DNA from 2 places in the Paeniglutamicibacter antarcticus genome. Region 1 is predicted to be linked to the other one. Evidence: riboswitches for the same ligand, from Rfam matches in the RefSeq annotation. Region 1 holds a riboswitch; the other holds the start of a gene.
What was found. A riboswitch is a leader RNA that binds a small molecule or an ion and turns the genes downstream of it on or off. The one in region 1 is predicted to bind S-adenosylmethionine.

Region 2: another riboswitch for S-adenosylmethionine. It lies ahead of ABEA12_RS00395 (hypothetical protein); the one in region 1 lies ahead of ABEA12_RS01650 (OsmC family protein).

What each region holds. Positions count from the first base shown of each region.
Region 1 is NZ_BAABLK010000006.1:34,058-38,368, forward strand. Features, by position in the region: gene ABEA12_RS01640 (LLM class flavin-dependent oxidoreductase) at 1-517, opposite strand, end outside; gene ABEA12_RS01645 (acyl-CoA dehydrogenase family protein) at 601-1,938, opposite strand; SAM riboswitch class I at 1,946-2,042, opposite strand; SAM riboswitch class I at 2,464-2,553, shown strand; gene ABEA12_RS01650 (OsmC family protein) at 2,558-3,145, shown strand; gene ABEA12_RS01655 (sodium:solute symporter family protein) at 3,142-4,311, shown strand, end outside.
Region 2 is NZ_BAABLK010000002.1:80,693-85,003, forward strand. Features, by position in the region: gene ABEA12_RS00380 (aminotransferase class I/II-fold pyridoxal phosphate-dependent enzyme) at 1-43, shown strand, start outside; gene ABEA12_RS00385 (PDR/VanB family oxidoreductase) at 40-1,047, shown strand; partial or broken gene ABEA12_RS00390 (succinate--CoA ligase subunit alpha) at 1,248-1,412, shown strand; gene ABEA12_RS00395 (hypothetical protein) at 1,508-1,792, opposite strand; SAM riboswitch class IV at 1,816-1,946, opposite strand; gene ABEA12_RS00400 (zinc-dependent alcohol dehydrogenase family protein) at 2,113-3,168, shown strand; gene ABEA12_RS00405 (DEAD/DEAH box helicase) at 3,192-4,311, opposite strand, start outside.

The DNA.
Region 1 (4,311 bases):
CGACTTCCATGTACTCGTCGGCGTGGTTGTAGCGCTCGTCGTGCTCGAGCTGGTCCTCCTGGCCCATGTTCCGGGCGGCTGAGGGGAGGTACCCGGTCACCACGTTCCAGCCGATGCGGCCCTTGGTCAGGTGGTCGAGGGTCGCCAGTCGGCGGGCAAACGGGTACGGGTGCTCATAGGCGGTGCCTGCGGTGACGCCAAAGCCGAGGTTCTCGGTCACCGAGGCCATGGCCGATACAAGCATGAACGGGTCGTTGACCGGAACCTGCGTGCCGGCACGCAGCGGGACCTCGTTGGAGCCGCCGAAAACGTCGTAGGTGCCCAGCACGTCGGCGATGAAGATGCCATCGAACTTGCCCTTCTCCAAGGTCTTGGCGAGATCGGTCCAGTAGGACAGGTCCTTGTAGTTCGCGGACTTGTCCTTCGGGTGCCTCCACAATCCCGGGGACTGGTGTCCCACGCAATTCATGTCGAAGGCGTTGAAACGGATCTGGCGCTTGGCAGGTGGGTTGCTCATGGGTTTGTCCTTTGCGAAAGAGGTGGATGTTTGCCGATTCGAATCCTGTCGAACCGGTGGGGTGGCTTTTGGCCGGGGACCAGCTAGGAAAGGTGCGTGCCGGGGCCCGGGCCCACGTCGCCGATGGCGTTGAGTTGTTGAGGCGCGGTCCCGTTGACTTCGTAGTCGCCAATGATGCGCGACTTGTAGATCGCCGGGTTGTGAGTGGCTACGGTACGGGCGTTGCGCCAGTGCCGGTCCAGGTTGCAATGCCTTGAGGTGGCTGAAGCACCCAAGCCGTCAAAGAGCTTGGTGGCGGCCGATAGGACCAGTGGTTGCACGATGGCTTGGGCACGGTCGGCGGCAAGTTCACATACGGCGAACCGTTCGGCCGGGCTCAGCGACGGATCGCCCAACGCAACCTCGACCTCAGCGACCGCGGCCAACACGATCGAATCTACGGCGAAAGCAGTCCCGGAGATCTCACCAACCAACTGCAACACCTGGGGTTCTTCGCGGACCGGAACACCGGTCCCGGTGCTGAAGCTCCGGGTCCTGGCCTGGACCGCTGAGCGCACATCGTTAAGCACCGCGCGGCTGATCCCTGCCTGCACAGCAAGGAGCACCAATTGGAATATCGCGGATTCAGGATCGTTGATCTGTTGTTCCTCCGGAAGGACCGTGTCCACCGGAACGTCTTGGAACGTGGTCGATCCGGTCCCGGTAAGCTGCTGCCCGAAACCGTCCCAGTCATCAAAGATCTTGACCCGGGAATGCTGGGTGGAAACCACGGCAATCTGCCGTCCGGCACGGGTTGGGTGCGCGACGGCGACGGCCACCCAATCTGCATAGATGGTGCCGGTGCAATAGTATTTATCGCCGTTGAGGATCCACCGCTCCCCGGACATGGCAATCGTGCTGTTCAATGTACCGAGCCGGTTGCCGCCACGCTCGGTGTAGGCGTTGCCGACGATCTGCCCAGCCGTGATGCGCTCGATCCATCGATGGCGCATGGAGTCGTCTTCGAGCTGCAACACCGCTTCCACGAAGCCAAAGTGCGAGCGCCAGAGGTGGGCCACCTGGGAGTCGGCCTCGCCGAGTTCGATGAGCAGGCGGAACAGGTCCCGCAGACTCGCCCCGTATCCACCGTCGTTAACCGGTATCCGCAGCGCACCAAAACGTTCACGGTTCAGCCATCCGACCTGCTCGAAGGGAAGGGTCCGGGTGGCGTCGCGGTCGCTGGCACCTTCCGCGATCTTGGCGAAGACCGGACGGAAGATCGCAGCCAACTCGTCATAGTGCCCATCCACTGGCACTCCCGGGGTCAGCTTGAGCAGGTGCCGGGCAGGTGTGGCTTCGGTGAACGCATCAAGATCGATGGCTCCAAAAATTTCCGGGTCGCCTTCAACATTAAACGTGTGCAGAGGTGCATCGGCAGCCATAATTCGTTCTCCATCGACTCTGGCGTGAGCACCTACCGCCCAGTTAAGGGGAGGGGTTGCTGCGGCGTCATGGAGCCAGATCTCTCGGTCGCTCAGGATGGTTGTTGTTCACATTTCTACATGGATTCTCGCGCCGAAGACAACCCCGTCCGTCACAATCGAGGCGCGCATCACAAGGCAAAGCACTTTTGCGCTCCGCCGGAGGGCCAGTGACCCGGCGGGCCTCCGGCATTGGGTCCGCTAGTTCTTCGACGCCGCATGGGGCGGGACCGAGTGATTCGGCGCTAATTACCGACATGGGCAGATGGCGCGCCTATCCGCGAGATCACGCGGATCAGCACACTCGTGCTCGGGCTCAACGACAAGATCCCGCTCGTCGAATTGCCAAAAATGCGAAACATCGAAATTTCTGCATTCCATCACAGATCATTTGATCGGAAGAGGCATATTTCCGTGCTGTCGAAGGTTTCGTCACATTCCCATGGGTTTGCTCCTATGCTTCCCATCGACTTTGATGGAAGGCGTAACCCATCCCGAGCGGCCGAGAGATCTGGCTCATTGACGCCGCAGCAACCACCTCTTTGAGGCCGGTGCTACCGCCAGGTCCGATGGAGAAAACATGACTTCCCCTTCAGCTCGCCCCGAAGCGCCCGAGAGTGGCAGCTCCCATGACAAGCGAATCCGCGCCAAGGGTTCCTGGCAAGGGAACATGCGAACCACTGTCGATATCCGCAGCTTCTCATTCGATATCGATGAGCCGCTTCGCGTGGGCGGCACCGATACTGCTCCGACACCCATGGAATTCATGGCAGGCGCCCTCAACGGTTGCGTTAGCGTGGTCGTTGAACAGGCGGCCAAGGAAATGGGAATCGAATTCACGCGTCTGGAGACTTACTCGATAGCAACCCAAGACACCCGCGGCTTCGCCGGGACGGCAGACGTCTCACCGTTCTTCCACTCGTACAGGCTGGAGGTCCATCTTGAAACACAGCTTGACGATGCCGCGGTCAAACACGACCTGACAAAACAAGTTCACCGCCGCTGTCCCGCCATCAACTTGGTAAGTGCCGCTGGAGTGAACTTAGAGATCAACTGGGTCTTTGCCACCCAGGTCACAGAACATGCCGCCGAAAACGCCGGCAACATCGCATTGGGCTATGTGCCGCGGGAAACCCCCATCAATTCGCATGAAGAGGCCTCCGCATGAGCGCCGCCGGATACTGGACCATCGGATTAGCCTTGTCCTATACGATTCTGCTGATCGCCGGAGGGCGTCTCGCCCAGCAACGGAGCGCCGTGGGCAAGACCAAGGGGTTCTTCGTCGGTGGCAGGACCTTCAGTCCATGGACGGTCGCCTTCTGCATTACCGGGTTATTTTCCGGCTCATCCTACATTGCCATCATGGAGCTGAGCTACCGTACCGGTGTTTCAGCTCTTTGGTACGGAGTGGCTGAAACAGTACAGATATTGCTCATTGCCCTGCTGTTGGTGAAGCCTCTCCGAGAAAAGCTGGTCGTGACGGTCACTGGCATCATCGGCGACCGCTTCGGTCGGGTTGCCAAGGCAATCTCCGGTGTCATCACAGCCTTCACATTCCCCATGTGGTCGGTGGCCACCACGATCGCCTTCGCCTCGGCACTGACGGCGTTCACTGGCCTTAGCCTGCATGTGGCCGTCATCGTCACAGCCCTGTTGCTCCTGGCTTTCCTATGGAGCGGCGGGATGCGCTCGGTGGCATTCAACCAGAGCATGAACTGCCTCGTTTTCGTGGGAATGCTCTTGGTCGGCGCATACGCGGTCTTCGCGAAACCAGGTTTCTTCGGCCTGCGGGAATTCGCCGAAACCAACCCCCAGATGTTTGATCCGGGCAACGCCGGCATCTCGCTGATCGTCGCTTGGTTCGGAACCTTCATCGTGAACGTTCCGCTGGCCCAAGCCGCATTCCAGATGACCATGTCTTGCCGTACCCCGGAAGACGGCCAAAAGGGCCTCTACACAGCGGCGGCATTCGGCGTCCCATTCATCATTATCGGCGCTCTGATCGGCACCTCCGCCGCGGTGGTTGTGCCGGCGCAGGACCTCGCCCTAGTCGCAATCCCCCACTACATAGAGCAGGTTCTTCCCGCTCCGCTGGTAGGTGTATTTTTCCTCGGCGTCTGGGCTTGTGCCATGGGTTGGGCGGGTCCGTGCCAGTTCTCCGGGGCCACATCCTTGGGCCGCGACGTCGGCAGTGCCATAAATCCCAAAGCCACCGAGGTCCAGCTGGTCCGCTATACCCAGTGGTCGCTCGTAGCCCTGACTGCCCTCATGATCCTCTTTAGCATCTTGCGCACGGAACAGTCCGCCTGGTGGAACGTCTTGGCTTGGACCCTT
Region 2 (4,311 bases), on a different contig from region 1:
GCCGTCCGCACCAAAAAACCACAGCACAGGAGGTGCGTCGTGACCACCGCAATCGACACCGGACTGGTCCCGGAACCACGAGAGGGCCCACCCATCGGAGGCGACGGCTTTTTCGAGGTGGAAATCGCCGAGATCCGCCGAGAATCCGATTGCGTGGTGTCTCTGCACCTGGAACATCCCTCAGCGACGCCGTTGCCGGCGTGGACCCCCGGCTCGCACATCGACGTGCTGCTGCCCAACGGACTGCTGCGCCAGTATTCGTTGTGCTCCGAACCGGGCACCGGGCGTTGGCGGTTGGGGGTGCTGCGAGAACCGAGCGGCCGCGGAGGGTCGGCATTCGTGCATGACGACCTGCAGCCAGGGGCCAGAATCAAGGTCCGCGAACCGAGGAACAACTTCGCACTCGGGCATGCCAACGAGTACCTATTCATCGCCGGGGGCATCGGGATCACTCCGATCCTGCCGATGCTCGCCCAGGCCGATGCGGCCGGGGTTCCCTGGAGGCTGGTCTACCTGGGCCGAAGCCTGGACTCGATGGCATTTACAGCGGAGCTGGCACGCTACGGGGACAAGGTGCATTTGCATGCCGATGACACCGCTGGCTTGTATCCGCTAAAGGATTTGTTGGGATCCACCGATGCCGACTTCCACACGTACGTATGCGGTCCCGGGCCGCTACTTGACTTCATCACGTCCCTGACTACAGGCTGGGACGACAGAACCCGGTTCCACTTTGAGCGGTTCGTGGCCGACCCCGCGGCCACGCTCCCGGCAGACGGGGACCACGAATTTACGGTTGAAACCACGACTGGTGTTGAGGTCCAGGTGCCGGTGGGCACCAGTATTTTGGATGCTTTGGCGCAAGCCGGGATCCCGGCCTTAAACTCCTGCCGGGAGGGGATCTGCGGGACCTGCGAGACGGAAGTCGTTTCGGGGGAGATTGACCACCGCGACTCGTTGCTCTCTGAGGAGGAACGCGACGCCGGGGACACTATGATGATCTGCGTCTCCCGGTGCAAGGGATTGCGTATGATCCTGGACATCTAGGCCGGTCAGAAGCCTATCTGTTTTCGAAAGCCCGTCGGGATTCACGAAGAGCTTTGGAGGTCGATTGCCAGGGTCTGAGGGCGGGGCATGTGGTCAGGTTCGCGATGCCAAGCGACGTGGCCCACCCACGGTACTCCCTAAAAGACTCTCGTTGCCTAGTCCAAGGCAACCAGAAATGGTCTCGGGTTCCGGGCCTGAGCACCGGCCCGGAGCCCGAGACCATAAGCCATGCTGGCGCCGTCGTCTCGGGCTCGGCCGGTACGGCACAGGCCAAGAAGGAAGCACTCGAGGCTGCCGGTGTGAAGGTCGGCAAGACCCCGTCGGAAACCGCGACGCTGCTGCGCGAAATCTACGCCGCACTCTAAGCGTGTGGATCGCCCTTTCGGTGGCGGCCTCCTTGCTACTCACCTAGCAAACGAGGCCGCCACCGGTCTTTTTAGTCCTGCCGCGCCTGATCTTCCTAGCTGCGCAGGCGGAAGAATGAGCTCCCGACCAGCTTGTGGGCCCCGGGAAGAAGGACCACCAGCAGCTCGGGGTTGAATTCGACCTCGAGAGGCCCGTGGCCGGCCATGGCCGTGAAGAGCTTGTGCGGCGCCAGCGCTTCTAAGACCCACTCGCGCGGCCCTGCGCCCACATGCAGCAGGCCGGTATCGTCGTGGACCTCGATCCATGCGGTGATCCAGTCGCCGGCAAAGCGCGGCAATGGATTGGTCTGCGGTGAAGAGGCCAATGTTGGGCTGTACATGATGGCGCACACGTCCTTGGGGTTCGTTGTCCTTGCCCTTCGCGCGGGATGCAACCGAGGGGCCGCTTCGTCATCCGAACCACCCACCGTGCAACTATGGGGTTGGTATCTGGCCGGTCGGAGCCTTGCCGTGCGGCAGCCAGAATTCGTGAAGCATTACCAACTGTACTTGGCCGCGGGCACGATTTGCGAGCAACAGGGTTTCCCGGGCAACAAACGGTCATCAACGCGAGGTTGATTGTGGTTATACGTTGCAGAACGAACACGAAACAGGCATAGGCTGGATCGTGGAAACACCAACCCGACCTTGCGGAGGAAGAATGCGCGCCACCTTGATCCACGGACCGCGGGACATCCGCGTCGAGGACTGCCCATACCCGCAGCTCCTTGCCGACACCGATGCGTTGGTGCGGGTCACCGCCGCCTGCGTCTGCGGTTCGGACCTATGGCCTTACCGCGGCGTCACCGAGACGACGGAGCCACGGCGCATCGGCCATGAATTCATCGGCGTCATCGAAGCCGTCGGTTCCAGGGTCACCAGCCTGGCGGTGGGGGACTTCGTGGTGGCACCCTGGGCCAACAGCTGCGGTTCCTGCCCTCCGTGCCGCAACGGAGTCCAGGTGGCCTGCGAGCACCGGGCCACTTGGGGCGGTACCGACGAGCACGGGCTGCCCGTTGACGGTGGTCAGGGAGAGGCGGTGCGCGTTCCCAACGCCGAGGGAACGCTGGTTCCGGTACCCGGGGTCAGTGATCCCGATGAAAAGCTGTCAAAGTCCTTGCTGGCGCTTTCCGACGTGATGGGCACCGGGCACCACGCGGCACTGGGAGCGCGTGTCGCACCGGGCCGCACGGTGGTGGTGGTCGGGGACGGAGCCGTGGGGCTCTGCGGGGTGCTGGCCGCCAAGCGACTGGGCGCCAGCCGCATCATCGCGATGGCCAGGTACGAAGACCGTGCCGCTCTGGCACGCGGGTTCGGGGCCACCGACGTGGTGGCCGAACGCGGCGCCGAAGCCGCGGAGAAGGTGCGCGGGCTGCTCGGTGGAGTCCTTGCCGATTCTGTGCTTGAATGCGTGGGAACCGCCGAGGCGATGGACCAGGCGCTGGCCTGCACCCGCCCCGGTGGCGCGCTGGGGTTTGTGGGGGTACCCCACGGCCAAGATGGACTGCCGATGGGTGTGCTGTTCTCGAAGAACATCTCGGTGGCGGGCGGGGCGGCCAGTACCCGCGCCTACCTGCCCGAGCTGCTCGAAGACGTGCTGGCCGGATCGATCAACCCCGGCCTGGTCTTCGACTCCGTCATGGGCCTTGAGCAGGCACCCGAGGCGTATGCGGCCATGGACGAACGCCGCTCCATCAAGGTCATGCTTGTGCCATAGGCGCCGGGGGAGCAGCTGTGCCTCTAGCGCAGCAGCTCCCTGATGTCGTCGGCGTTGAGCACCTTGCCGAATCCGGCACCCTCGTCCATGACCGAGGAGATGAGCTGGCGCTTGGAATCCTGCAGCGCCACCACCTTCTCCTCGATGGTGTCCTTGGCGACCATCCGGTAGACCATGACGTTGCGGGTCTGGCCGATGCGGTGCGCCCGGTCCACTGCCTGGGACTCGGCTGCCGGGTTCCACCAGGGATCGAGCAGGAAGCAATAGTCGGCTTCGGTGAGGTTCAGCCCGAAGCCGCCGGCCTTCAGGGAGATCAGGAACACCGGTGCGGCGCCGGACTTGAAGGAATCGATAACCTCCGCGCGTTTGCGCGTAGAGCCGTCCAGGTAGGCGTACGGGGTTCCCGCGGCGTCCAACCGGTCTGCTGCCTTCTTCAGGAAAGACGTGAACTGGGAGAATATCAGCGCGCGGTGGCCCTCGGCCAGGACATCCTCGAGTTGCTCGAAGAGCACGTCCAGCTTGGCGCTGGGGACATCGGCGTAGTCGGGATCCACCAGGGACGCATCCAGTGCCAGCATGCGCAAAAGGGTCAGTGATTGGAAAATCGTGAACCGGTTCTTGTCCATGTCGGTGACCAGGCGCAGCACCTTCTGGCGTTCGCGCTGCAGGTGCGTGTCGTAGACCCGGCGGTGTGCCTCGCCCAGTTCCACGTGCAGGACCTGTTCCTGCTTCGGGGGCAGGTCGGTGACCACGGCGGCCTTGGTGCGGCGCAGCATGAAGGGTCGGACCCTCCGGCGCAGGCGGGCCAAAGGCTCGGGCAGTCCCTGGCGTTCAATGGGGCGTTGGTAGTTCTCCGCGAAGCGCAACGCCGAGGGGAAAAGCCCGGGTGCGACGATGGCGAAGATCGACCAAAGCTCCATGAGATTGTTTTCCATGGGTGTGCCGGTGATCGCCAACTTGAAGCGTGCCGGCATGTCCCGGGCCACGTGGTGGGCCTTGGTCGCCTTATTCTTCACAAACTGTGCTTCGTCAAGGATCAGCCCGGCCCAGGTGATGTCGGCATAGGCGTTGTCATCCAGGCGCAGCAAGGTGTAGGAAGTGACGACGATGTCGTTCTCGCCGGCTATGGTCGCCAGCGAGGCC